3 regions of the Gorillibacterium sp. CAU 1737 genome follow, and region 1 is predicted to be linked to each of the others. Evidence: riboswitches for the same ligand, from Rfam matches in the RefSeq annotation. Region 1 holds a riboswitch; each other region holds the start of a gene.
What was found. Region 1 has a riboswitch for cyclic di-GMP ahead of AAFN83_RS08120 (anti-repressor SinI family protein). Riboswitches for the same ligand answer to the same signal wherever they lie in the genome.
Positions count from the first base shown of each region.

Region 1 (9,817 bases):
GCTTGCAGCGTTCCCGATTGGCCGCAAGCCCTTCAATGGCAAAACGGCGGTAGACGTCCAGCCCGTTCTTCATGATCTTGACCGATTGCAGCAGATTCAACGCGATGACCGGGCCCATTACATTCAGCTCCAGTTGCCCGGCCTGGCAAGCCTCCGAAATGGTCGCGTCGTTGCCCATGACCTGGAAGGCGATCTGATTGATCGTCTCTGCCATCACCGGGTTCACCTTGCCGGGCATGATCGAGGAACCGGGCTGCCGAGGCGGCAGTGCCAGCTCCTGGAGTCCGGCCGTCGGCCCGGAAGCCATCAGGCGAATGTCATTCGCCTGCTTGGACAGGTTGATCGCACAAACCTTGAGCGCCGAGGACAACGCCGTATAAGCATCGGTATTCTGGGTTGCGTCTACGAGATGATCGGCCGAGCGGACGTTCCACCCTGTCTGCTCCGCCAAATGGCGGGAGACCAAGCCGATGTAGGCGGGCTTCGCATTCAAGCCAGTGCCCACAGCCGTCGCTCCCATGTTCACCTCGAGAAGCCCGTCCATCGCGGTTCGAATGCGGACAACATCCCGTTCGAGCACCCGCGCGTAAGCCTCAAATTCTTGTCCCATTCGAATGGGCACCGCATCCTGAAGATGCGTCCGGCCCATTTTGAGCACATCGGATAGCTCCTCCCCCTTCGAATGGAAGGAGGCGATCAGCTCCCCGAGCGTCCCGACCAGTTCAAGGGCAAGCCCATAGGCCGCCAGCCGAAGGGCCGTCGGGATCGTGTCGTTCGTCGATTGCGACATGTTCACGTGGTTATTGGGGCTGCAGGCAAAATAGGCGCCTTTTTGCTCCCCGAGCAACTCCAGCGCCCGGTTAGCCAGCACCTCGTTCATGTTCATGTTGATGGAAGTGCCGGCCCCGCCCTGGATTGAATCGACGAGGAATTGGTCGGCCAGAGCACCTACAGCCACTTCCTCGGCTGCCTGCACGATAGCCTGTCCGATGGTTGGTGGAAGCAGATGCGTCTCCATGTTGGCCCGCGCCGCCGCCTTCTTAACCACGGCCAAGGCACGGAATAGTTCCGTATGAACCGGTATGCCCGTAATCGGGAAGTTCTCAACGGCTCGCAAGGTTTGAATTCCATAATATGCGTCAGCCGGTACCTCTTTCTCTCCTAGAAAATCCTTTTCCACCCGAATGCTTCCCATTGCCGCAACGGTCCCCTCTCTGGCTCTCGGTCCATTTCGCCTCCATTGTAATCCTGTATCTGCGGAGGTGGCAACCTGACATCACCGTGCTATAGGCCCGGGAAGGCTCATCCTCTTCACGAGGAGCCCTCATCCTCCCGGTTAATAAAGAAATAAGCCGTATTCCTCAATCGTTCCCACAGCACATCGCGAAGGGCTTCCTCTTCAACCGTATCCTCAAGCGCCTCCCGCATGCAGGCCAGCCAGGCGTCCGCTCTCGCCGGGGTGATCGGAAAGGCAAGATGCCGCGCCCGCATCATCGGGTGGCCGTGCTCCATGGTATAGCGAGGGGGCCCGCCGAAGAACTGGGTAAGAAACTGCTCCTGCTTGTCCATAACGGGTCCAATGTCTTCCGGGAACAAAGGGGCGAGCAGCGGATGTGCCACAACCCGAGGGTAGAACGCCTCCACAAGCCGGCGAATCGCAGTTGCCCCTCCCATTCGCTCATACAGTTCCATTCCAACGCCTCCTAGGCAGGGATTTTCCCTTTCAGCATAGCACAGGCACAAATCCGCTCCAAATGAGCGCTGGTCTTCGGAACAACTCAACGATCCGACGAAAACGCATACAAAAAAAAGCCGCTGTCCGCCGCTCCTCGATCCGTCTATTTTAATCCCCTTCGCAAGGACCTTCTTGTCCCTTCTATCCCTTCCACAGGTGAGGCCGAAGTCTCCAGCACAGCTGCCCCCGCTTCTCTGCGTTCCCATTCTTTCCGCGTGTTCGCTCATACTGATTCAACAGTCCGTCCACTTCATTAGACTTCTCCAGCACTCTGGAATCGTCGATTCCATAACAATTGGCAAGCTCGATCATCTCTCTGCGCGCTTCTTCAATCTGGTCTAAAATTGTACTCACTTTTCGTACTCCTATTTCCCATTGCTTAGTCTATAAGATCAAGCGAATCTACCAAAAGACCCGCTCCTTTGTCCGATTCTTCCATTATACCAAGGAAATGAATCATGTCCACTCCAATGCCCAGCTTTCAAAAGAAAAAAAAAGGAGCCTCCACTCCATGGAATCGACTTCGTTCCATGGATTTGCAGAAGCTGCTTGCCCTTCATTGATGACAGGTATGATTACATGAAAAGTTTCGTGAATCGATTCCGCTCAAGCTATCACAATTTCCGTTATCGTCCAAATTAACCATTGCTAACGATGGTTCGTTCGGGTTATAGTAGAACACATAGTAAGACTTTGCGAGAATGTAACATCATTTTGTAACCTGAACCAATAAGGAGACTGGGCCATGAACAAATCTCAACATGACTCCGATGTGTTCGCTATTGATGAAATAGATCGAAAAATCATCGTTTCACTCCATCGAAATGGAAGGATATCTTACACAGACTTGGCTCGTGAAATCGGTCTTTCCCGAGTATCGGTCCAATCTCGGATCAACATGCTGATGGAGGAAGGGGTTATCGAGCGCTTCACAGCGGTCATCAACGCAGAGAAGATCGGGATTGGCGTATCCGCCTTCTTTTATGTGGAAGTAGAGCCGCAACAGCTCCTCGAGGTTGCTGATCTGCTGAAGGATGATCCTTTTATAACGAGTTTATACCACATGACCGGGCCCAGTAAGCTGCATGTCCACGGCTTGTTTCGGGACAGCCGCGAAATGGAGCAATTCCTGGGCGAGAAGCTGTACCCCCTGCCCGGCGTTACCCGCGTCGATTGCCAGGTGATGCTGAAGAGCTACAAAACGCCAACAGGCATCCGCCTGTAGCGCTGGCCTGATGGAAGATCAGGCCGCCGCTGCGGATGCCACTGGGGTTCCTATTCGACATGCACCTTAGGAGGATGATTCCGCTCCTGCGCACGCTGCGGTCATTTTCTCCAGCTTGGCGGTGATTTCTTTCTGCCATGCCTCGTCCTGCAAAGCGATGGCCAGGTTCAGAAGATCCAGATAGTCGTCGAGAGACAGGCGGGTTCGCAAGCGTTTTGTCCTCATCGAATCGATCGTCCTTTCCTTGATCGTCATCCCGTATGGTTGATGATCGTTCGTATGTGATAATGATTTTCATTATCATCTAGTATTCATTATGAAGGTTTTTTCAGGAAAACGCAATCGATCCTTGCCAATCCCCTCAAAAAAACAATCAGACCGCCTCGACCATGGATAAACCCACGGGAGATGGTCCAAGATGAACGTTCCTTGTATGTATGATTCATGAGGGATTTAAGGAGGAGACAGGGGCTACAGGGCAATAGGCATCCGATTGGAGCGCCGAAAGAAATCCTTCACTTCTTCGAAGGACATTCCCATTTCATAGGCTTCCATAATCAAGTCGATCCATTCCTGGTCAAAGTCATCGGCCTTTGCTTGGATGGGCTGGTTCATCGTTTATCCCTCCATGTAGTTCCGATCCCCAGGCAGTCCAGCCGTCTTAGTTGGTTCACCTTAGACCTGTGACTTTGCGTCCCTGCTTTTCAGCGAGGTTTGCCCTTTACTGACCTCGGTTACTCCGTTTGTTTTATCATACCACGCATGAATCAAGGATGTTTGTCACAAAATGGCGCAACTTTTTCGTGTTTTGATCGTTCTTTCTTAGTTGCCCTATAAATTGTTTTCATCGCTCTCGATTTTCGAGCAGGCTATCACGTTCCTTTCCTCCCTTTGTTACAGATTCTGCAAGCGATTGAGGGGCAAATTGGAAATAGAATAGTTTCCTTTACCCACTTTCGTCTCCCTCTAAACATCCCATTTCGATTCTTTTCAACCAGAGTAATTCCCAATTCAAGGAAAATACTAGTTTACATTTCCTTTCCAGCTTGCTAGTATAGATTTGAAAGCGCTATCGGTAACTTTATTAAGCCTATTTCACGGCTTTCCTTTTTTTGCTCATTCTTGTATGCGCTTACTTTGTTATTTTTGTAACTATCAGGATTATACAAATTGAGCATGCCGGGTTGCCGACGCTTGTACAAGCAAATTGACGAAATTTGGGGGAGTGATGACGGAAAACCTGTTTATCAGCCGACTCTCGCCTGCTATTCGACCGCTTCATGGCTATGCCGGCACGCTCATGGGTAAAACGTTGGCTTCGTATGCAAGCCCATTCATTTCTTGGAGGAGGATCATTATGGCGCTTATCACCACTCGCAAAACCGCTGCCGCTCTGCTGCTGGCCGCCGCCCTTGTCGGGAGCTCGTTCACCCACATCATCCCGGAAGCACAAGCGGCGCCTCAAGAGTCGTACACCTGGAAGAATGCCAATACGGGGGCAGGCGGAGGCTTTATCCCCGGAATCATCTTCAACTCGTCCGAACGCGACCTCATTTATGCCCGTACCGACATCGGCGGTGCTTACCGCTGGAACAAGACCGACAACAGCTGGATTCCGCTTACCCACTTCGTAGGTTGGGAGGACTGGAACAAGAATGGAATCGACGCCCTCGCCACAGACCCTGTCGACCCCAATCGGCTCTATATGCTGACGGGGATGTACACCAACGACTGGGATGGCAACAACGGTCAGGTGCTGATCTCGACCAACCGGGGCGATTCCTTCGTTTCTTCTCCACTCCCCTTCAAGGTTGGCGGCAATATGCCCGGCCGGTCGATGGGCGAACGTCTGGTCATCGACCCGAATAAGAACAACATCCTTTATCTCGGCGCCCGCAGCGGGAACGGCCTGTGGAAGAGCATCGACTACGGCCAAACCTGGAGCAAGGTGACGAGTTTCCCGAATCCAGGCACTTATATTCCGGTTCCCGGAGACTCCTACCAAGGGGACATCATGGGGATTTCCTGGATCGCCTTTGACAAATCAACGAGTACTGCCGGGAACGCTACTCAGACGATCTATGTCGGCGTAGCAGACAAGTCCAATAACATCTTCCGAAGTACGGACGGCGGTGCCACGTGGCAGGCTGTTCCCGGTCAACCTACCGGTTTCCTGCCCCATCACGGCGTTCTCGGTTCGAATGGAATTCTCTATGTGAACTACAGCATCGACGTCGGCCCTTATAGCAGCAACAAAGGAGAGGTCTGGAAGCTAAACACGGCAACGGGAGCCTGGACCAATATCAGCCCGATCAGCTCCGCCTCCGAGGATAATTATTTCGGCTATGGCGGTCTGACCGTTGACGCCCAACACCCGGATACGCTAATGGTCTCCTCCATGAATACGTGGTGGCCGGATGAAATCATATTCCGGAGTACGGATGGCGGTGCCACCTGGAAGCGCATTTGGGAATGGGGGAGCTACCCCGAGCGGAAGCTCCATTACACCATGGACATATCCGCTGCTCCTTGGCTCGATTTCGCCAACAATCCGTCTCCGCCTGAAATGACCCCCAAGCTCGGCTGGATGATTGGAGATTTGGAGATTGACCCTTTCAATTCCGACCGGATGATGTATGGGACGGGAGCCACCCTCTACGGCTCCAACAACTTGACGGACTGGGATAAAGGCGGCAAGGTCACCATCTCCGTGATGGCCAAAGGCATTGAAGAGACAGCCGTTCCCGCGCTGCTCTCTACACCTGTCGGACCTCCGCTCATCAGCGGCGTGTATGATGTGAGCGGCTTCCGTCATGACGATCTCACCAAGGTCCCGAAAAAAATGCTCGTTAATCCAAAAAGTACGGCCAGCATGGATTATGCCGAGCTTGATCCGGCGTTTCTTGTACGGGTGGGGACCTATGACAGCAATTATCCAACTCAGATTCTTGCCGGCTTTTCCCGTGACAGCGGCTCTAACTGGTACATGCCCAACACCCAGCCGACAACGCTGAAGGGCGGCGGCACGGTAGCCATGGCGGCGGACGGCAGCTCGATCGTCTGGTCGCTTGAGGATGCCGGTGCCTACTACTCAAAGACGACCGGAAACTCCTGGACGGCCAGCACCGGGCTCCCGACAGGGGCCAAGGTGGCGTCGGACCGGGTCAACAAATCGAAATTCTATGGCTTTGCGAATGGCAAATTCTATATCAGCACCGATGGGGGCGCAAGCTTCACCCAGACGGCTGCAACCGGATTGCCCAACACTGGCAGCCTCAGAGCCATTCCCGGAATCGAGGGCGACATTTGGCTCGCCGGCGGAGAAAAGAACGGTGCCTACGGCCTCTGGCACTCCACGAATTCCGGCGTCAGCTTCACCAAGCTCAGCAACGTTCAAGAAGCTGACCTTATCGGTTTTGGTAAGGAAGCTCCCGGCTACAACTACAAAGCGCTCTATACGAGCGCCAAGATCGATGGAGTCCGCGGCATCTTCCGTTCCATTGACGGCGGTGCAAGCTGGGTTCGCATCAATGACAACCAGCATCAGTATGGAGTACACATGTCGATCACGGGAGATCCAAAGCTGTTTGGGCGGGTTTATCTGGGGACCAACGGCCTCGGCATCGTGTACGGAGACCCGGTGAATTTGCCGCCGACCCCAACGCCGACGCCGTCGACCACACCAACGGCTACTCCGACGCCAACGCCGACACCTACCGCTACTCCAACTGCAACACCGACGCCTACCACTACACCTACTGCCACGCCTACTGCAACACCAACACCTACTGCTACTCCTACTGCTACTCCTACAGCCACACCGACGCCAACCCTTACGCCAACTCCGACCGTCACCCCGACACCAACACCAACCGCCACACCGGCTGTCGGAGCGGTGAAGGTTCAGATGTACAATGGGACGCGGACCGACATCTCGAATACGCTCAGCCCGCGCATCAAGGTGACAAATACCGGGACGAGCGCTCTCAACCTGTCCACTCTGAAGCTTCGTTATTACTACACGGTAAACGGCGAGAAGATTCAGCATGCATTTGTTGACTGGGCTTCGGCAGGCAATACCAACGTCACCAGCTCCTTCGTCAAGATGGCGACGGCGAAGACCAAGGCGGATACTTACCTGGAGGTTGGCTTTACGAGTGCAGCCGGAACGCTTGCGGCCGGCCAGAGCGTGGAGATTCAATTGCGGATCGTCAAGGACGATTGGAGCAACTATACCCAATCCGATGACTACTCCTTCCTCTCCACCGCGACCGCTTATACCGATCAAACACTGCTGCCCGCTTACCTCTCCGGCACGCTGGCTTGGGGCCTGGAGCCATAAATGAGAAAAAAGAAATCTCCTGGGTTACCAGGAGATTTCTTTTATGCATTCCCCGCTGAAGCTTTTCACTTGGAAGCGGCGATCCGCAATCAGTCCATAAGAGGGAGGATGATTCTCCTTCGGTAAGGAAACCGAACCCGGGTTAAGCACATAAACCTCTCCGCGCTTCTCCGCGACCGGGACATGGGTGTGGCCTTGAATGAACACATCTCCTGCCGTCAAAGCAGGCAAATCTTCTAGATGATGATGGTGTCCATGTGTGGCAAAGATGCGGCGTCCGTCCGCAAACAGCATCGCATACTCCGCCATCATGGGAAATTCTATGAGCATCTGGTCGACTTCCGAATCGCAGTTGCCCCGCACCGCCAAGATGCGGCTTTTGTAGGCGTTCAAACGGTCCGCGACTTCCTTGGGCCGGTATTCGTCCGGGAGCGGATTCCTTGGGCCGTGGTACATCAAATCCCCGAGCAGAACGAGCACCTCCGCCCCTTCGCGTTCAAAGGCATCGAGCCCCTGGTTCAGTCCCGTCAGTGACCCGTGGATGTCGGACATGAAAAACAGCTTCATCTCGTTTCCTCCCTTACAAGGCGCTGAATACGATGTTGCGCATTTTGCGGGTAACCGGCATCGTGCCGGCATCTTTTTTCTGAATCATCATGAGGACCGTCAGCCCGTCTTGAGGGCTGTTGCTGAAGTACGCTCCCAGCCAGCCGTCCCAGCCGTACTCGCCGTTGCTGCCGATAAATCCGGCTTTCCGGCTATCCATCAGGATGCGCATCTGGTTGCCATAGCTATGGCCGCTTAGGGAATGCCACGTATCCAGGCCTTTTTGCTGCCGATCGGTTAAAGCGGCTGACGTCATGTATCGAACCGTATTAGGCCTCAGCAGTTGCACGCCGTTAAAGCTGCCTTGATTCATCAGCATCGTCGTGAATTTCGCGGCATCGTCGATCGTGGACGCCAAGCCTGCCCCGCCCGACTCAAAAGCGGGCTCCCGATCCATCCGGTAACAGATGCCCAGATGGCTTTGCTCGTACCGCTTCAAGCCGCCTTCGCCATCATCCTGATAGGTTCTCACCAGACGATCTCGCTTTTCTTCCGGGAGCCAGAAGCCGGTATCGGTCATGCCCAGCGGCTCGAAGATCTCCTTTTGCAAAAAGGTCCCGTACCGCATACCGCTAATCGCTTCCACCACTGCACCCAGGACATCCGCCGACGTTCCATATTGCCAATTCGATCCGGGCTCGAACGAGAGAGGGCCTTGGCCCAGGCGATTCGCAAATTCCATCGTGCTCATCGGATTTTCGCCGTGCAAGCGGCTGACCAGTTCTTGGAACAAGGCGTCGGTTTGCTGACCGGCCAGGTCGGTTCCACCGTACGTCAACCCCGAGGTCATGTTCAGCAGATCGTGGAGGTTGACTTCCCGACTAACCGGTACCAAGTGGCCGTCTCTTTCAACCTGTTGGTTTTGGAAGCCGGGAAGGTAGCGGCTGACGGGATCAAGCAAATCGAGATCGCCGCGCTCTAGCAGCAGCATGATTGCCGCAGCGGTGATCGGCTTCGTCATGGAATAGAAACGAAAAATCGAATCCCTTGACACAGGTCGACCCGATTCAAGATCGGCAAAGCCGTCCTCATGGTAAAAAACTTCGTGGCCGTCCTTGATCACCATGAAGTTTGCGCCGGCGATTTCCTTATGGTCGATGCTTGCTCTCATTGTTTTTTTCAATTGGTTGATTGCCTTCGGCTCGAGCATGTCTCTTCTGTCTCCTTTTTCAACATATCCCTCTATCGCCTTGCTTCTTGCATACACGCCCTAGTATACCAAGAAGAAGCGAGGTTCGTCTCTCAAAACAGCCACGTCTTTCCTGCTATGGAACCGCTTGACACGGATGTCGATTCCCGCTATAGTCGCACTATACGAATCCATCTTGCGAAGGAAGCACCCGTGAGAAGAGAGCCAATCGGCTCCTCTTGCGGGTGCTTTTTGGCGTTCCCGGAGCAGGAGGGTTCGTCACATTCTGTCCAACAGAGGAGGTCTGAAGGAATGAAAAGAGCCTGGATGGCGGTTCTCATCCTCGCAGTAGCCGTTATGCTCCCCAGTCCAGTATCCGCCGCAGTTGAGATCACCCCGACGGTGGTCACCGCTTTCGAGAAGCTGACGGCTGCCGCACCTGCGGATACAGCGGGCAAGCTCCGCTCGCGTTATGCCGAGTTTGTGGAGACTCAAGCCAAAGAGCGTTCATCGGATCAGGAGATCGCAAGCACCCGAACACGTGCCGAGGAGACCCGGCTTGAGGTTGCCAAGCGGATGAAAGAATGGGACACCCTTAAGCTAAGTCGCCTGGAGAAGCAGGTAAAGGAGCTGAAGGAGCGTCGGCAGCCCCTGTTCGACTCATACAGCCTGCTCCAGCAGCAGCTGTCAGTCGCCAAATCGCTCAAGAGCAAGTCGGCCATCACCCTTACGCAGGCGCAGCTCAACGCCCTCAAGATTCCGGTACAGCTCGCCCGTGAG
Region 1 is NZ_JBDQQO010000003.1:154,216-164,032, reverse strand. Features, by position in the region: gene AAFN83_RS08145 (aspartate ammonia-lyase) at 1-1,195, opposite strand, end outside; gene AAFN83_RS08140 (globin domain-containing protein) at 1,312-1,692, opposite strand; gene AAFN83_RS08135 (Spo0E family sporulation regulatory protein-aspartic acid phosphatase) at 1,877-2,089, opposite strand; gene AAFN83_RS08130 (Lrp/AsnC family transcriptional regulator) at 2,481-2,960, shown strand; gene AAFN83_RS08125 (hypothetical protein) at 3,027-3,185, opposite strand; gene AAFN83_RS08120 (anti-repressor SinI family protein) at 3,432-3,575, opposite strand; cyclic di-GMP riboswitch class I at 3,604-3,689, opposite strand; gene AAFN83_RS08115 (cellulose binding domain-containing protein) at 4,318-7,302, shown strand; gene yfcE (phosphodiesterase) at 7,327-7,869, opposite strand; gene AAFN83_RS08105 (serine hydrolase domain-containing protein) at 7,883-9,058, opposite strand; gene AAFN83_RS08100 (hypothetical protein) at 9,350-9,817, shown strand, end outside.

Region 2 (9,817 bases), on a different contig from region 1:
TTCCTGTCCTTCTTCGAAGAAGAGACTTCGCAGAAGATGGGTTCCGTTCTGGACGCGCTGAAGAAAGCGATCAATGGGTTCCTTATCGCCCAGCTGATCCTGAGCCTCATTACCTTCCTCATCATGCTGGGCGGGCTGTTGATCCTGGACACGGGCTATGCGCTGGCTCTCTCGTTCCTGGTGACCGTGGTGGACATCCTTCCGGTATTTGGGACGGGATCGGTTCTCATCCCCTGGGGAGTCTACGAGCTCGTGACCGGCAATGGCTTTCTCGGGATCGGCCTGTTGATTCTCTACATCATCACCCTGGTCGTGAGGCGAGTAGTGGAGCCGAAGGTACTCGGCAATGCCATCGGCATCGGTGCCCTACCGGCGCTCATCAGTCTGTTTGTCGGATTCAAGCTTGTCGGAATTGCGGGACTCTTCCTCGGCCCGTTGTTTGTCATCATCTTCAAAGCGATGCGCTCCGTGGGGCTTCTTCGGATCAAGATCAAGCTGGAGTAGTGCGATCCTTTCCACAAAATGTCCCTAAAGGTGAGCATGCAGACAGGACCTTCTCAATAGCCTCTTACGAGAGGCTTTTTTCTTTTTCCCCGGCAATCATTTTGTGTTCACAAAAATGTTGATTTTATAGGGGCATTCCGGTTATCATAGATGAGCTGTATTCATGATCTGACAAGGGGGCAACCATGAGCAACACTTCCGAATCGCCGTTATCGTTGTTTCGCAACCGGTTTGTTCAAGTGATCCTGATGTCCGGCCTGCTCCTGCAGATCGGAATCTGGGTGCGCAATTACTCGATTTTGCTGTATGTCACGGAGATGACGGATGGAAGCAAGATCGCGGTTTCACTGATTTCCGTTGCGGAATTTCTGCCGATCTTCGTCTTCTCCTTCATTGGTGGGACGTTTGCGGACCGCTGGCGGCCCAAACGGACGATGATCTGGTGCGATTTTTTAAGCGCCGTCTCCATCTTCGGGGTTTTGCTCGCCATTCACTTCGGAAGCTGGAAAGCGGTATTCTTCGTCACTTTCGTCTCTTCGATTCTATCGCAATTCTCTCAGCCCTCAGGGTTGAAGTTATTTAAGCTGCATGTTCCAGAAGCGCTCATGCAGACCGGGATGTCGGCTTATCAGACGCTGTTCGCCATCTTCATGGTCCTTGGTCCGGGCCTTGGGACGGTTGTTTTCAGCAACCTGGGCATCGAATGGGCGATCGCCATCACCGGCGTCGCATTCCTCGCCTCCGCCGGCGTGCTCGTTTTCCTTCCGAAGGATCGGAAGAGTGAAGCCTCCTCTTCGGGCAAAGCGGTGTGGGACGAGATGAAGGCAGGCTTCCGCTATGTGTGGTCCAGCCGGCTTCTGGCCCGTCTCGGCAGTTGCTTCTTCTTTGCCGGGTTGGGCATCGGCCTCATCCAGCCGCTCGCGATCTTCCTGATCACCGAGCAGCTCGGATTGCAGAAGGAGATGCTGTCCTGGCTGCTCACGGTCAACGGCATCGCCATGTTGATCGGCGGAGCGCTGGCCATCGGCTTCGCCAGCAAAATCTCGCCGCAGAAGCTGCTCGCTCTGGGGACGATGGTGAGCGCCATCTCGATCGCCATCTGCGGCTTCTCCACGGTCTTCGCCGTCACGTTGGTCGCGCAATTCTTCAGCGGCCTCGTCGGTCCGTTCATCCAGATCGGCATCAACACGATGGTGCTTCGCAACACGGAGGAGGCGTTCGTGGGCCGGGTCAACGGCATCCTGAACCCGCTCTTCATGGGAGCGATGGTCATCACCATGTCGCTCGGCGGCTGGCTTGCCGGGGTGTTTACCCTGACACCGGTGTACCTGCTCGCCACGGTGATGCTGCTCGTATCGGCTTTCGTGCTCGTCCCGCTCTTCCGCGAACCTGGCGGAACCAGTCCTGCTCAGGAAGCGGCATAAATTGGTTGAACGGAACTCCGGCTCGCGTTTGGCGAGCTGGAGTTTTTTGTGCGGTTTTTCCTGTACCAACCTGGAATGGATGGAAGAAATCATTTTCAGGAGAAGTCGTTCGGAAATTATACATATTTTTGAAAAGGAAATGTGCTAGGATAATAGAATTACTTGTGATGTGCAAAAAGTAGGAATATTGGTCGAAAGATGAGCCAATTGAACGAATAAAGGCAAACCCGGACGAAAGACGGGGACGCAAAGCTATGGGCCTAACGCTGCAGATTGTGAATCTGTGGACATGGTCGCCAGGCCGCCGAACTCAATTGGCTTTTTTCTGTGCAAAAATATTGATTCGATCTAGGGGGCTAGTTATGTCTAAGCTTTTCGGTTTTATTTCCAAGTGTCTTTGTCTGCTACTATTTATTAATTTGTTGATTCCTGCTTTTTCTGATTCCGTATCGGCTCAGTCGGATGCCAGTCTGGTGAAGGTTAGCTTCCAAAGTCCATTGCTAGACCCGCCTGTCGGGTACGTAGCTGACTTTGGCGAGATCATGGGGGACCGAAATGGATTCCAATATGGCTGGAACTTCGACCATACATCAGAGACTGTAAGCAATGCCACTTACAGCAACTCTCAAGATTCCTCGATCCGTATTCAACCAGGTGGGGAATGGACCTTATCCTTAGAAAATGGGACTTATCAAGTGCAGGTGACGGTTGGAGATGCTGTATATGCGAGCATGAACTCTATCTATGTTGAAGGAACACCCTTTTGGGTCAAGAGTGCTCTTCCTGCCGGAAAGCACGCTACCCTTCAAAAAACGATCGTCATCACTGACGGGCAACTGACTGTCAATCAAGGGAAAGAAGAAACGGGCTTAACCCGATTGAACAACATTGAAGTGTCTAAGCTTCAAAAACATACCCCGGTCCTCAATCCAGCAAAGATTTTGGAGGAAGCCGTGCCCAATCAAATTCCGGGAAATAAAGTCTATCTATCCGGGACGATGGTTAATGAGCATAGCGCGCCTCCATTTATGCGCGTGGATGGTTTGAAGGAAGCCATTGGGGATTCCATGACCAACCAAATCAAGGTCATAGATGATGAGATCAACCAATACCGTCAACAAGCCAGTTTAACCAGTGGAAACGATCCTGCTTCGATTCAGCAGGTAATTCTCAACCATCCGAATCCGACACCTATTGTGAGAGCAGGAATGTTGAATCTGGAGTCGGATGCGACTTGGGGAGCGCCGAACAAGCCAGTTGTCCTGATCTTAGATGGATTAAATACAAACCGGAATCTATCCATCCGGGTCTATGGAACATTGATCGTCAATTCGGATCTACACGCAAACAATTCGTTAACCATTGAAACCATAAAGTGTGGCTCTGTTCAAGGTGATCTTTGGGTTAAAGGGGATCTCCATTTAAACAATGACTCTCAACTCCATATTGCCAATCAGTTGTACGCAGGGAATCTGATTTACAACGGGGGCACCTTGAAGGTTGATGCCAAACAGGTTTTGGTTCGGGACAACATGAACATTAACACGGTTGTTCAGATGGACATTCGTGATGAGATGCTCATTGGTGAAATCATATCCAACAATCGGACCGCAGATTTGAATGTGAAAGGCGGAGACTTGTTTGTTCGGGGCCAGGTCAGCATTAATAATCAGCTTACTGTAAAGACAGGCGGTTTGTTTGCAATGGGAGGGAATTTGGTATCCAACTCCAAGCCTCTCATCGAGAGCGGTAGTTCTGTTGGGCGCACCAAGCTGGATTATACGTTGTATGGACTTAAAGCAGAGTATTATCCCGAGAAGAACTTTTCCGGTCAGAGGACCTTGAAACTGGATGATGCCATCAATCTGACCTCTCAGCCGAAATTGGGTAGCCCTGGGTATGAAGATAACGAATTTTCGGTTCGATGGACAGGACAATTAACGGCGAACTACAGTGATCTTTATCAATTCATCGTAGATATCAAAGGCGGAGCCCGTTTGTGGATCAATGACCAGTTGTTAATTGACAACTGGACAGGAACGACGGATTCCATGAAAGGGGAAGTCTCGCTTGAAGCGGGACAAGCCTACAACATCAAGCTGGAATACAACAGCGTTTACGGGAACCCAACGGCTCGGCTCCAATGGGAATGCGCTCAGCAAAACAAGGAAGTAATTCCACGAATTCAATTTAATCCTTTCAAAACACCAGAAACATATGGCGTTGCAACGGAAACCAGCTTCTCACTTCAATGGGAGCAAGTCTTTAATGCGGATGGGTATGAGCTTCTCTTTGATGGGAGCTTGTATTTGGTTGACTCGTCGGCATCCTATTCGTTTGATGATTTGAAACCGGGAACGCTTCATACCTACCGGGTCAGAGCAGTCAGCGGGGATTTAAAGGGAAAGTGGACACCAACACAAGAGTTTTGGACATTGCCGGATGTTCCCGAGAACATTCAGATTACTTCCACCAGCAAATCGATATCTCTCAGTTGGTCACCGGTAGAGGGAGCAACTGATTATGAGGTGGAATTTAACCATGACATTGTCGATATCGGCAATAAAACGAGCTATGAAGTGGCGGATTTAAATCCAAATATGCAAAAAGTATTTCGGGTGAGGGCCAAGAACAGCAGTGGGGTTGGCAAATGGAGCCGTGTGATTGCGAAAGCCACACTAGTGGCAGTACCCAAAAATCTTCATGGAGAGGCATTTGATCAATATGTTCAATTAAGTTGGGACTCCGTCTCAGGAGCAACTTCATATTCCCTTGAAGCAGACGGGATCCTGTTTAGCAATATAACAGAAACATCCTTTCAACATACTGGATTAACGGCGAACACCGCTCATCACTATCGGATTCGAGCTAACAATGCAGATGGATACAGCGAGTGGAGTGATCCCATTGGGCTTACCACTCCCCCTTCCGTTCCGACTGGACTAAAGGGGGAGGTATCGGGAGATAAGATTACCTTGTCATGGGATGCAGTGTCAGGCGACGTTACCTATGAACTAGAGGCTGACGGAGTCTTGATCAGCAAATTAACCAAGACACAATACACACATGAGAATTTGAAGTTGAACTCAGAGCACACCTATCGGGTTCGGGCTAAAAATGCCTCGATTGCCGGCCAATGGTCATCGATCCTCGGCATGACTACCCATGCAGGGGTTCCTTCAAATGTTAAGGGGCGAGCGAGCGCTACTGAGATCGAAGTAACCTGGGAAGTGGTCTCAGGCGCCACCGGGTATGACATTGAGGTGGATGGAACCGTCATTCGTAGTGGCATGATCCCTTCCTATACCCATAAAGGCTTGGCTCCTATAACCGAGCATATGTATCGAATCCGTGCACGAAATGCAGGTGGGGCTGGAGCTTGGAGTGCTCGAATTACTTGTGTCACTTCATTGAATCGACCCGAATCACTAAGCTCGGAATCCTACCTAACCTCCATTAAGGTTTCGTGGAAGCCCGTTTCAGGAGCAACCGGGTATGAGCTTCTAGTAGATGGAGAAAGCATACTGGTTGGAGCGGCTACCGAATATGAACATGAGGACCTAGAACCGTATTCTTGGCATGTGTACCGAGTAAGAGCTTTATATAAGAACCAAGCGGGGGAATGGAGCGCACCTTTGACCCAATCAACCCTGTTGGGCATTCCTGGTAACATCCAGGTTGAAGCAGGCAGTGACCAAATCGCACTCAGTTGGGAGCCAGTCACCGGTGCAACGGGTTATGAAGTCGAGGCAGATGGAGTGATTAAAGAAACCGATTCAACCTACTTCCGACATAGAGGCTTACTGCCAAACACGGAGCATCATTATCGAATTCGGGCCAAGAACGATCGCGTCGTCAGCGCTTGGAGTGACTGGACCACCCTAATCACAGGGATGACGGCCCCCTCCGTTCCTCTGAATTTTACGGCGACGGCGACCACACATTCCATTCAGCTCTCATGGACTCCTTCTGTTGGAGCGACTGAATATGAACTTGAGGTGGACGGCAAGATCATGCCTGTCATGGAGACAAGCTATGTTCATAATGGCCTATCTCCGAATACCACACATACGTACAGGGTAAGAGCCAAGAATGCCGTCGGTGTCAGTCTTTTTACCAACAAATTGAAAAAGAATACAACACCAGAGATTACCATGAAGATCGATAAGGACACCTCGTTTAACTTTGTAATGGTTATACCTCAAAAACAAGGGCTTTCTACCCGGCAGGTAACCGTGACGTATAATGCCGATCAGCTTCAAGTGGAAGATCTTTGTGCTCAGACAGCTGCGATTGAGAAGGCACCAGGAAAGATAGCGGGAACCCATATCACGATTGTCTCCGTGGTACCAGGCAAGATTGTATACAGCATTGAGAATGCGGATAAGACCGTTATGAACAGCGTGAAATTTTCAGCGAAGACAAATGAGTTCACGAAGGTAACGTATACGATTGAGTAGTTAGTGAAAGGAGAATCATCACGTATGGAAAAAATACGACTCGCTCTTGTTTTCATACTTGTTATTTCGCTAGTTTTTCCTGTTAATACGGGGTTTTCTGAGGGGCAATATTACGTATATGACAAATATGGCTATGACACGACACTTATTACGGAATATTGTGTCGAGTATACAACAGATATTTTCTACAACAGCAATGGAGAACAGACGGGGTCATCTACCTATTGTATTAAATATGAGCCTTACGCCGAACCCTTTTACGTGTATAGAAAGACTAGCTTTATTGAAAGTGTAGTAGCACTCGATGGTTCTTATAGTAGTTCAGGGTATACAAATGGTTTTTGGTACGAAAGAAGAGGCATTTATAAGCTTCCGCAAATGGAAATCATTACACCTGTTAATCAAATGGTTATAACTGAACAATCAATAATCCCAATTCTCAAGGTTTCGGGAACAAGCGGGTCCACATTGTCTGTAAAATACTACATTGATTCCGAAACAACTCCTCGTGGGACTAGATTAATCACGAATGCAGAAACACCTCAAGTTGTAACATTTGACTCGCTAGATATAAGAGGCTTGTCGGAAGGAGTCCACACATTAATGTTTAGTGCTGGTGATGAATTAAAGACGATTGAAGAGCTCACTTCAATCGTCATCGATAGATCTAACCCTACAATCGATTCAATAAATTCATCAGCTACTGAATCGCAAATCACACTTACAGGCTCTGCTCATGATGCACTCTCGGGTTTACATAGCAGCCCGTATAACTTCACCATAGGTTCAGTATCCAGTGGATGGACTTCCGAGAATACCTTTAGTCGTACAGGCTTAACTCCAAACACGGATTATACCGTTAAAATTGAAGCAAAAGATGCCGTAGGACATGTCGCTAGTCAGACGCAATCCGTCTACACACGAGCCGAGAAGCCTTCCTTGTCGATCTCCGCAACTACTGAAAATTCATTCCGCCTCTCGTTGTCGGATCACAATCCAGCCGGAACCCAATACCTGATTCAGGCTGGAGCTCAGTATGTGAACAGCTCAGGAATCATCACAAGCACCCCAGAGTGGATGAGTCCTGCAAATAAGAGCATTACGGTAAGCGGGCTTACAGCGGGGACCAGCTATCCCTTGCAAGTGAAGGCACGGAACACACAAGGGGTGGAAACAGCAAGCAGCTCCTTCATCGCTACGACTTTACCTCTTCCCCCATCCAACGTAATCGATCAGTTGTCTCAACAATGGATTAAACTCAGCTGGCCTGCGGTGGCTGGAGCAACCGGCTATGATGTAGAAGCCGATGGCATTGTCAAAAATAACGGCTTAAACACCAGCTACACACATAGTGGATTAACAGCCAATACACAGCATACCTACCGGGTTCGAGTTCGGAATGCTGGAGGGATTGGTGCCTGGAGCGCATGGCTAACCAAGCAGACCTTGCCGGATCCCCCGCCAGTGCCAGGAAACCTCAAAGTTAATGGAAGATCGCAGACCAGCTTGTCGCTCTCCTGGGATTTAGTTCCTCGAGCTACCAAATATGAGGTAGAAGCGAATGGCTCCATCATCTACAATGGCAATCACAATTCGTTTGAATCTACCGGTCTTGAAGCGAAAACAAACTACCGCTTGCGGGTTAGGGCGAGCAATACCGGAGGAGCCAGCGAATGGAGCCCTGTTCTTCAACAAGCGACTTTGCCGAATCCTCCTCAAATGCCGAAGGGAATATCGCCATCCCTTTCGATCCATTCGGTCGAATTGAATTGGCCTGTTGTGGAGGAAGCAACCGGCTATGAAGTGGAAGCAGATGGATTGATCATCGAGAATGAGAGCAAGACGTCATTTGTCCACAAAGATCTAGAGGCGGTAAGCAACCATACCTACCGCATTAGAGCGAAGAACGAGGGGGGGAAGAGCCCCTGGAGCGAGCCGCTTCGTGTTGTTACTCACCCTGAAAAACCGATGATGCCAACCAATATTATGATGTCATCGGATGCTTCGACGATTACAACGTCATGGTATGTTGTCCCCTATGCAGCCAGCTATGATGTTGAAATGGATGGAACCAGCGTGGTGAACGTGGAGGGAAGCTCCTTTGTTCATGAGAAGTTGACTTCAAGCGAGAAGCACAGCTATCGAATAAGGGCAAAGAATATTAGTGGGGACAGCGAATGGTCCAAACCCGTCGTCATGTCAACTTTGCCACCCGAAGCCATGAGCACTTCCTTGACGAATATCGTCGCAGTAGTCACGAACAAATCCATTCTGCTCTCTTGGGATGCGGTAGATGTGGATGCCCGATATGACATTGAAGTGGATGGGAAGTTGCTTGATAACGGACAGGATACCCTTTACCAGCATTCCGGACTCAACCCCGAAGAGTACCACACTTACAAAATCAGGGCTAAGAATGCAAATGGTCCTGGGGATTGGGTGGCAGTTCTTGCTCTATCGACCTTGCCCAACTTGCCGGATGCTCCTGATGGAATACAAGCCAATGCGGATCAGAAATCCATTGAGCTCCATTGGGGGAAAGTGGAGGGGGCAACCGAATACGAGCTGGAGATTGATGGCCAGCCCGTCGATATCGGGAATCGGACAACCTATCTTCATGAAGGGTTATCTTCCGGTACTTCGCATACGTACCGGGTGAGAGCCAAGAATGCAACCGGAGTAACGGCCTGGAGCCCCGCACTACAGAAGAGTACCAAAAGCCCGGATTATGTGATTCGCACAAGGAAAAATGAAGTCTTTGATCTATCCTTATTTGCATCCCATGTTCAGGATTTTAGTGAAATGACCTTCGTGGTCACCTACGATCCGAATCAAATGGAGCTTGTGGACTTATATGACTTTACACCGAAGACGGACCTGCAGGAATCAGGCCTCATTCCAGGCTCGAATCTGACCGTTACGTACACACCTGGAAAAATCACTTTCAAAGTGGATCAAAATATCGTGCCGGGCACCTCCTGGACGGGTGAGCTGACAACGGTTCTTTTCCGAGGAAAGGTCAATGGGGATGTCACTCTACATGTCACGGTGGAATAAGGAGCTTCTGAAAGGATGAATAAAATGAGATGGAAACCGCTATCCAAAGGGATTGCGATGATCGCTGTACTGGCCCTTCTCGCTCAGCTGGCGATTTCCTTTGCCCCCGAAAAGCTTTTTGGGGAGACCAAGGTGACGGCTGCTGATAAGCAAACGGCGGCTGATTTATCCAATCTGACGGGGGCCTCCACAACGGCGATATTGAAACTTAAGAAATCAGGGCTTAATTGGAACGAAATCGCCGAAGAATTGAAGCATAATACCCCAAAAGAAAACACATTGGATACAGGGGCCCGAAGCACCTTGTTAGCTGAATCCGGTCTGGGTGAGGCGTTTCTTGACGAGTTGAAAAAGGCAGGATACAACGAGGAA
Region 2 is NZ_JBDQQO010000001.1:168,530-178,346, forward strand. Features, by position in the region: gene ytvI (sporulation integral membrane protein YtvI) at 1-504, shown strand, start outside; gene AAFN83_RS00745 (MFS transporter) at 690-1,928, shown strand; cyclic di-GMP riboswitch class I at 2,139-2,237, shown strand; gene AAFN83_RS00750 (fibronectin type III domain-containing protein) at 2,291-6,388, shown strand; gene AAFN83_RS00755 (fibronectin type III domain-containing protein) at 6,413-9,445, shown strand; gene AAFN83_RS00760 (hypothetical protein) at 9,470-9,817, shown strand, end outside.
Region 2: another riboswitch for cyclic di-GMP. It lies ahead of AAFN83_RS00750 (fibronectin type III domain-containing protein); the one in region 1 lies ahead of AAFN83_RS08120 (anti-repressor SinI family protein).

Region 3 (9,817 bases), on a different contig from region 1:
GTCGCGCACCGCGTTGGTTATCAAGAGCCCGGGTACAAGCGGCATCACCGAGCCGATCACGATCTTGTCGATCTCGCGGCCAAGCCCCGTTCGAACGGACAGAATGGCGATGAGCCCGATCAGGAAAGCGGCGAGCAGTTCCGAGAAAAATTTCAGCGGCACAAAGCGGTGGACAAAGATCGAGGCGGCAAAGCCCGCCCCTCCGGCCGCCATGGCGGGAAGAAAGTCCGCCCAGGTGCCTTGAAACATCATGAGGAAGCAGCCGCTGGAGAGAGCAGCCGCCAGCAGTTGAATCCAGGCAGGATAAGCCAGCTTGCTGGATGCGACCTCCTCAAGCCTTCCCCTGACCTCTTCCAGCGTCAGGCTGCCGCTCACCGCTTCTCGGGAGATGCTGTTGACCAGCGTCACCTTCCGAAGGTCGGTAGATCGGGCGGAGATGCGCGCCATCTTGGCCGGCCCTCCCTCCGAGCGCGAAAACCAGATTCCGGTCGGCGTGACATAGCTTTGGGCGTTCTCCGCACCGAAAGCCGCCGCCATGCGGGTCATCGTGTCTTCCACGCGATAAGTCTCCGCGCCGTTTTGCAGCATGAGCTTGCCTGCCATTAGGCAGATCTCCACAATCCCGTCCTTGCCCTGTGCTTCTACTCCGGCTTGGCTTTCTTCCACTTGCGATGGTGTATCGGTTTGTTCTGTCATTTCGGTATTCTCCGGCCTCACTCTCAAGATATCGAGGCCATTATACCATGCCGCCATCTGCCTTCCAATGGGAGGTATCCTCCGAACGGATAAGAATGAGGAAAGACAGCAAAAGCCCGCTTCATCCCATGAGCCTGGGTGGAAGCGGGCTGTGCTTTGCTATCCTCTTATCCCTTTAGGATTTCTTCGATGCGGGCGATCTCATCTGCCGTGAAGTCCTTCGCGTTCGCAGCGGCTACCGCGTCCTCGATCTGGCTCACTCGGCTCGCGCCGATCAGCGCCGAGGTTACCCGTCCACCGCGAAGAATCCAGGACACCGCCATTTGCGACAGCTTCTGGCCGCGACCCGCCGCGAATTCGTTCAGCTTGCGGACTTTGCCCATGACCTCCTCGGTGAGCGATTCCGGCCGCAGGAATACACTCTTGCCCGCAGCGCGGGAGTCCGCCGGAATCTCATTCAGGTAACGGTCGGTCAGAATGCCCTGTTCGAGCGGAGAGAAGGCGATGCTGCCGATGCCCTCGGCGTCCAGCGCATCCAGCCATCCTTCCTGTTCCGCGCGGCGATCAAGCATGGAATAGCGGAATTGATGGATCAGGCACGGGGTGCCCAGCTCCTTCAAAATCTTCGCTGCTTGAACCGTCTGTTCAGCGGAGTAATTGGAGATGCCGACATAGAGCGCCTTCCCCTGGCGAACGAGGAGGTCGAGGGCCGCCATCGTTTCTTCAAGCGGCGTATCCGGGTCTGGACGGTGATGATAGAAGATGTCGACATAGTCGAGTCCCATCCGCTTCAAGCTTTGGTCCAGGCTGGAGACGAGGTACTTCTTGGATCCCCATTCCCCGTAAGGCCCCGGCCACATGTAGTACCCCGCCTTCGTGGAGATGATCATCTCATCGCGGTAGCTGCGGAAGTCGTGGTCCAGAATCCTCCCGAAGTTTTCTTCTGCGGAACCAGCGGGAGGGCCGTAATTGTTCGCAAGGTCAAAATGAGTAATGCCGAGGTCGAAGGCCCGGCGCACCATCTCGCGCCCCTTCTCATATGGATCGATGCCTCCAAAGTTATGCCACAGGCCAAGCGAAACGGCGGGAAGCTTCAGTCCGCTCTTGCCGGTTCGGTTATAGTTCATGGATTGGTAACGCCCTTCTGCTGCTGAATAAACCACGCTCTTCACTCCCTTTTCATGTGTGAATACGCCTTCATTATACCGTTCCCTCTCTCAAATGGGCATATCCTCATGTCCAAACTGTATAGTATAATGTCACCAAATGCCTGATCCAAAAGGAGCCTGTTCATGGAATTCTGTACCGTTCTCCCCTGCCGATCCCAAGTACCTGTCGACCTGCACTTTCTCTATTCCGGCTCCGAGCAGTGCGCCCCCGGTGCTTCCTGGGGTCCTGCTATCAAGGACCACTACAAGCTTCTCTTCGTCCATAAAGGGCAGGGCCGCTTTCGGTGCCAAGGCAAGGTTCACACCCTTACAGCTGGTCAAGGCTTCTTGATCTGCCCCGGTGTTATTATAACCATGGAGGCCGATTCCTTCACGCCTTGGGAGAAATCGTGGATTGCCTTTCACGGCTCTTATGCGGAGGCCTATCTGGCCAAAGCCGGACTGAGCGCCGACCAGCCCCTTTACCATGCGAGCAGCGACACAAGCTTGCCGGCAGCCTTCCGGGCCATGCGCGAAGCCGATGCTCCCGGGCCTAGCCGCGAGCTGAAGATGTCAGCCGCCTTCTTCCACCTCATGGCAGTCCTGCTCGAAGAGGCTTGCGGACAGACCGCCGACCCCAAACCGGCAAATCGACGGACGAGTTATGCGGCCCGTGCAAGGGAATACGTGGAGGTCAACTACTCACGAGAGGTAACCGTGGAGGAACTCGCCGCCGACCTCGGGCTCACCCGAAAGTACCTTTCCCGTCTCTTTAAGGAAGAGATGGGCTTGTCCCCCCAGCAGTACCTGCTCTCCTTCCGCTTGACGAAAGCCTCCCGGCTGCTGGAGGAGACATCCCTCTCCATTAAGGAAGTTTCGTATTCCGTGGGCTACAAGGACCCGCTCCTGTTCTCTCGCATGTTTAAGCAGCACTTCGGCTCCTCTCCCCGCCTTTATCGGGAAGCGAGCAGTTCACGGGCCGGAGCTTGATGCTCCGTCGATGAAGCCGACCCTTCGCGCCGCTCGACTCAGAGAACGGAGCACGTAAACCTGCATACCCCACAGAAAAGACCTGCAGCAACCGCTGCAGGTCTTGTTTATTCCAATTAGTATACTTTGCTCGCTTTATACTTGCTCTTGTCCTTGGAGAAGTCCTGCACTCCCTTGCCGGCATCCACGGTCGTATCCACCGTCACCCACTTGCCGTTCAGGTACACTTCGTTCCAAGCGTGATATACATTGACGTAATCACTCGTGCCCATGAGCATCTTGGTCGGGATGTTTTGGCTGCGCAGCATCGCCGCATAGAGCGAAGCATAATCGTAGCAGATCCCCAGCTTGGTTGCCAGCGTCCGGTCCGCTTCCGGCAGGTAATCGCTCTTCACACCGGTGGCTGCAAGCTTCTTATCGTACTTGATGTTCTTCACGAGGTAGGCATAGATGGCCTTGGCCTTCTCTTCGTCGGTCTTGGCGGACTTCGTCAGCTCAGCCGCCAGCTTGGCTGCTTGGCTGTCTGCCTGCCAGCGAACATTCTGGACAGAATTCAGGAAGACCTCATTCGGATTATCCAATTTGACGGTAACCGAAGCCTTCTGAATCTGACGATACTTATTGCCGCTCACCTGCTCCAGAACAGAAACCTGATAGTCCCCGTTGCCAAATTGCAGAGGGAAGGCTTGCTCTGCGCGGCTCGGCAGGTTATACGTATAGCTCGTGCTTCCCTTGGTGATCTGAACCTTCGTCTGCACATTGCTGCGCACCGGATAAGCAACCGAGATCACTCCGCGGTTCACCGCATCCTGGTTAAGCCAAACGGACGCGGAAGCTTCAGCGGACACCTTCGTAGCGGAGAAGGGAACAATGGCCGAGGAAGCCGTAAAGAGAGCGAGCGATACAATTACAGCCATTTTTTTCATCAGAAAAAGCTCCTTTCGGTAGCTGGCTGCCATTCGTCATTGGACGAGAAGGCCCTGTAGCTTTGCGTCCCTATCTTTCGACAGGTTTGCCGTTATCGGTGAAGCTCTCGGTTGAGAACTACTCTAGTAATGTCTTACTAGTTTTATAGTATCATAGAATCCCTCAGAGGCAACAGGACTTGTACCCTATTTTTGCAAAAACAAGGCCTAAAAAAACGTTCCGTGCCTCTCCTGGGAGAAGAACGGAACGTATGATTGAGCGAAGCATGACTCCCGATGGGGGTCTTCTTAGCGCTTGCCGGAGTCGAACGGTTCGCCGGCGGCTTTCGGCGCCTGCGACGATTTCGAGAACAGGACGAGCGCGATCAAGGTAACCACGTACGGGAATACCTTCAGGATGACCGCAGGGATGACCTGGAACGACGGGATAACCTGCGACACGTTCGCGATGGTGCTCGCGAAGCCGAAGAAGAACGTCGCGGCCAGAACGCCGAGCGGTTTCCACTGGCCGAAGATCAACGCGGCCAGAGCCAGGAAGCCGAGACCGGCCACACTGCCGTTGAACTCACCCGAGTAGGTGGAGATGATGATCGCTCCCCCGAGGCCGGCGAAGCCTCCGGAGATCATCACGCCCATGTACCGCATCTTGCGAACGCTGACACCGGCTGCTTCTGCCGCATGCGGATGCTCGCCGCAGGAGCGCAGGCGCAGGCCGAAGCGGGTCTTGAACAGCAGGAACGTGGACAGGATCAGAACCCCGAGGATAAACCAGGTGGTCCAGTAGGTCTGGCTGAAGAACAGTCGACCGATGATCGGGATGTCCGACAGAACCGGAATATCGAACTTCCGGAAGCCCTGCAGAATCCGGATGTTGCCGCTGCCCGTAATGTTGCGGGCCAGGAAGATGGTGAGCGAACCTGCCACCATGTTGATGGCCGTACCGGAAATAACCTGGTTGGCACTTAAGTTAATGCTTGCAAAGGCATGTAACAGGGAGAAGAGCACCCCGATTACGAAGGCCGCTACAAGGCCGACCCAGAGCGTCCACTGCTCGCCGGGGTAGGCGGCCTGAAGCTTGTTGATGGTCAAGGCGCCTGCAAATGCGCCTACGATCATCAAGCCTTCCAGGCCGATGTTGACGATCCCGCTTCGCTCGCTAAACAGGGCGCCGAGAGCGGTAATGAGCAGAGGAATCGTGTAGACAATGGCATACGGGAAGATGTTCGCAATCGTATCCCACATGATTACTCACCCACCCTTCCCACTGGTTTGGCTGCTTCGGCCGGGCTGTCCGGTTTGTCCGGTGCACTCGGCTTGCCGGGCTCCGCCTTGTTCGTGCGGCGGCGCTTGAGGAAGCTGATCAGGCGTTCGAACAGGATGCTCGTTGCCGCGAAGTAGATGATGATCGCAATGATCGTATCCGCGATTTCCGGCGGAATGTCGGTCATGGCGTTCATAAAGCCGCGGCCGGAGTACAGAACCCCGAAGAAGATCGCGGACAGGAAGACGCCGCCGGGAGCGCTAGCGCCAAGCAAGGCAACCGCGATGCCGTCGAAGCCTTGAGACGGGAGCAACCCGATTTGAATGTTCGAGGCATTCCCGGCATACTGCGCAACACCGGCAAGGCCGGCCAGACCGCCGGAGATCAACATCGACGTAATGATGCCGCGGTTGACGGCGATACCGGCATACTCCGCTGCGTCGCGGTTGTACCCGACTGCCTTCAATTCATAGCCAAGCGTCGTTTTGTTTATGATGAACCCGATGACAATGACGGCGATGATCGCCAGAAGAAACCCGAGGTTCACGTACGAACCGTTGAACAGGTCTGTCATGAAGGAAGCTTTCAACGAAGCTGCCTCCGGCAGGAGCTTGGATTCCGTTTCGAGAGAAGGTCCCTTGAAGTAAGCCGGAACCGCATAATACACGATCCAGTAACAGGACCAGTTCATCATGATGGTCGAAACCACCTCATGCACGTTGAACTTGGCCTTGAGGATGCCGGGGATGAGCGCCCACAGCGCGCCGCCAATGAAGGCAGCCAGGATCATCACAATCAGGAGCAAGACACGCGGCAAGTCAAAGGTCAGGCCGACCGCCGTTGCGCAGAGGCCCCCGAAGAGCATCTGCCCCGGTGCCCCGATGTTGAACAGCCCGGTGCGGAAGGAAAAGGCGAGCGACAACCCGGTGAAGATGAGAGGAGTCGCTGTCGCGAGGGTGTTGCCGATCCGCTCGCGGTTTTTGAGAGCGCCTGTGATCAGGAACCGGTACCCTTCAATGGGATCGTGCCCGGTAAAGATCATCAGCAGAGCGCCGGCCACTAAGCCGAGAATGACAGCCAGCAGGGATACGATCGCTTTTTTCATGCTCCTTCTCCCCTCTGTACGCCGGCCATCATGAGTCCGATTTCATTCTCGTTCGTTTCGGAGGCGAGAACTTCACCCACCAATTGGCCGTGGTTCAAGACCGCAATGCGGTCGGATACGTTCAAGATTTCATCCAGCTCGAGCGAGATCAGCAAGACCGCCTTGCCCTTGTCACGCTGCTCGATAAGCCGTTTGTGGATGTATTCGATCGAGCCGACGTCAAGCCCCCGGGTAGGTTGAACCGCGATCAACAAGTTCGGATCGAGTTCAATTTCCCGTCCGATAATCGCCTTCTGCTGGTTCCCCCCGGACAGGGAGCGCACGACTGAGATCGGTCCTTGCCCGGATCGAACGTCGAAGCTCTTGAGGATTTTGTCCGCATAGCTGCGGATCGCCTGCCGACGAAGAATACCGCCTTTGGCAAACGGCTTTCGGTTGTAGATTTGAAGCACCATGTTTTCTTCCAAGGTGTAGTCCAAGACAAGTCCGCGACGCTGACGGTCCTCGGGAATGTGCCCGATGCCTTCATAAATGCGATCGCGAATGCTCAGCTTGGCTATGTCATGTCCGTTATACCAGATCGTCCCGGATTCAATCTTCCGAAGCCCCGTGATGGCTTCCACGAGTTCGGATTGACCGTTGCCTTCGACCCCGGCGACGCCGACAATCTCACCTGCACGCACTTCCAGGGAGAAGTCAGCCAGCCCAAGCACCTTCTTGCTGTTGTTCACGTTCAGATGCTCCAGCTTCAGCACCGTTTCACCCGGCGCAGCCGGCTTCTTGTCCACCTTGAAGGAAACGTTGCGTCCGACCATCATCTCCGCCATCGCCTGCTCGCTCGTCTCGGCCACGTTCACCGTTCCAATCGTTTTGCCTCGGCGAATGACGGTACAGCGGTCGGCAACCGCTTTGATCTCCTTCAGCTTATGGGTGATCACGATAATGGACTTGCCTTCCTTAATCAGGTTGCGCATGATCTTCATCAGCTCTTCGATCTCCTGCGGCGTGAGCACCGCCGTCGGTTCGTCGAAGATGAGGATTTCTGCGTCACGGTAGAGCATCTTCAAAATTTCCACCCGTTGCTGCATGCCAACGGAGATGTTTTCGATCTTCGCGTAAGGGTCCACATTCAACCCATAGCGCTTGGACAACGCTTCAATCTTCTTCGCTGCCGTCTTCAGGTCCAGCACCGGCCCCTTTCGAAGCTCGGAGCCTAATACAATGTTCTCGGTTACGGTAAAATTCCCGACCAGCTTGAAATGCTGATGGACCATCCCAATCCCCAAATCGTTCGCAACGTTGGGACTTGCGATCTTCATTTCCTTCCCGCGCACTTGAATGTGGCCGCGGTCCGGCTGATACATGCCGAACAGGATGCTCATCAAAGTTGATTTACCAGCGCCGTTTTCTCCGAGAAGCGCATGGATCTCGCCTTGCTCAAGGCGCAAGGTAATGTCGTCGTTGGCGACAACGCCGGGAAACTCCTTGCGGATGTTAACCATTTCTACTACATATCCCATGGAAAGCTTCTCCTTTTGGACAAGGATGGTGATCGGGCGGCTTGCACGATGGGAAAGTGCAAGTCGAAGGAACCTTCAGGCGGCAAAAAACGGCTATGCGGTCCCGCGGCTTTCGGCCGCGGGACAACATGAGCCCGTCCTTCAAACGTGGTGCGCGCAAGCGCTAACAAGCGCCTATCGGTGAAAAAAAAGACGGAGGCTTCCGTCTTTTTTTCATTTCTTCATGGGATGCAAGCATCCACTGAGGGAATTACTTGATCAGGGAGCCTTGTTCAGCAGCAACCTTCACGTCGCCCGATTTGATCTTGTCCGTTGCTTCTTTTGCCTTGGCAACGGCTTCTTCGTTAAGGTTCGGGTTTTCAACCGGGATGCCTACGCCGTCGTTCTTCGCATCGAAGACGAGGGTTTGTCCACCCTTGAACTTGCCGTCTACTTCGTCCTTGATGATGTCGAAGGTCGCTTGGTCGATCTTCTTCATAGCAGACGTCAGGATAACAGACTTGTTGTCCTTGCCGTACTTGCCGTCTTCGTATTGGTCAACGTCAACGCCGATGATCCAAGCTTCCTTGCCGGCTTCGGCACGGGTCTTGGCTTCGTTGATGGCGCCTACGCCTACGCCGCCAGCTGCGGTGAAGACGAATTTCACGCCGCGGTCGAACATTTGAGCAGCCAGTTGGCCGCCTGCCGCAACGTTGTCAAAGGAACCTTGGTAAACAACGTTTTCCGGCTTCAGGCTGATCTTGGTGCCGTAGTTGTCGTTCGCATATTGCAGGCCTTGTTGGAAGCCCCAGTTGAACTTTTGAACGGCCGGAATTTCCATGCCGCCGATGAAGCCAGCTTCGCCTTCCTTGACTTGAACTGCAGCCGCTACGCCCGCGATGAAGCCGGACTCTTGCTCTGCGAAGAAGACGGATACGGTGTTTTCTTTGACAACATCAGCTGCGCCTTCCTTGCCGGAGTTCGGAGCTGCGTCGATGATCACGAATTTCGCGTCGGTGTATTTGTCTTGTGCGTTGAAGATGGCCGAGGAGAATTTAAAGCCCGGCGTAACGATGAACTTGTAGCCGGCGTCGTACAGGTTGCCGATTTCTTTCGTGTACTCAGCTTCCGTCGTTCCGTTCGGCTTGATGTACTTATCGCTGATGCCCAGTTCCTTCTCTGCCTTCTTGATGCCTTCCCAGGTACCTTGGTTGAAGGATTTGTCGTCGATGGTTCCTGCGTCGGTAACCATGCCCACTTTCAGGTCGGACTTCGCTCCGCTTCCGCCTTCTTCTTTCTTCCCGCAGCCTGCGACGAGCGTCAACATCAGAGCGAGAACGGTTACTGCGATTAAGCCTTTTTTCATACGCCAATGCCCCCGATAAAAAGTATTGTGTGAAGCAAACTCATACCTCTCTACTATATTCCGAAAAATAAGCTTTTTCAATAGAAAAATTGTTTTTTTGTCATATATTCTGCCATCACCCCTCACGTTATCCTACCGTTGGGTCCAGAGCCAAGGGAAATCATTCGTCTTTTTCATGATTTTGATAGTATGTCCAGCACATGGCTCACCTATTCGAACGGGCTTGGGGAACGAAGAGCAGGAAAAGAACGGCTTTCTCAGTTGGTGATAACCAATCTTTTTCACGGTCCCTTGCTTTTGTTTTCGGCAAAAGGATGATATCCTTGTGTTATGATAATTGACATTTCAAGCGTAAAGGAGTTTTGCAATGGCAAGCACGGTTCGCAAAGTCGCGATCATCGGCATGGGGTATGTGGGCTCCAGCTGCGCCTATTCCCTCATCAATCAATCGGTATGTGACGAGATTATGCTGATCGACCGGAATCAGGACCGGGCTTACGCCCAGGCGCTTGATCTCTCCCATTGCATGGACTTCGTCCATTCGCGGACCAAGGTTCATACCGGCGCCTATGCAGATTGCGGCGACGCCGACATCGTCATTTTGTGTGCGGGCCCGAACCCGAAGGAAGGACAGACGCGCCTCGACGTGCTGGATGCGGCGGTAGAGGTGACGACAGGCATTGTTCAGCAGGTGATGGCAAGCGGATTTTCAGGAATCTTCCTCATCGCGAGCAACCCGGTGGATGTCATCACGTACATCGTACGTCAGGTTTCCGGTCTCCCGCGAAGCCATGTGCTCGGAACCGGGACGTCCATCGACTCCTCC
Region 3 is NZ_JBDQQO010000004.1:248,075-257,891, reverse strand. Features, by position in the region: gene AAFN83_RS10930 (threonine/serine exporter family protein) at 1-603, opposite strand, end outside; gene AAFN83_RS10925 (aldo/keto reductase) at 864-1,823, opposite strand; gene AAFN83_RS10920 (AraC family transcriptional regulator) at 1,989-2,834, shown strand; gene AAFN83_RS10915 (transglutaminase-like domain-containing protein) at 2,951-3,760, opposite strand; cyclic di-GMP riboswitch class I at 3,775-3,861, opposite strand; gene AAFN83_RS10910 (ABC transporter permease) at 4,049-5,002, opposite strand; gene AAFN83_RS10905 (ABC transporter permease) at 5,005-6,126, opposite strand; gene AAFN83_RS10900 (ABC transporter ATP-binding protein) at 6,123-7,646, opposite strand; gene AAFN83_RS10895 (BMP family lipoprotein) at 7,897-8,991, opposite strand; gene AAFN83_RS10890 (L-lactate dehydrogenase) at 9,359-9,817, shown strand, end outside.
Region 3: another riboswitch for cyclic di-GMP. It lies ahead of AAFN83_RS10915 (transglutaminase-like domain-containing protein); the one in region 1 lies ahead of AAFN83_RS08120 (anti-repressor SinI family protein).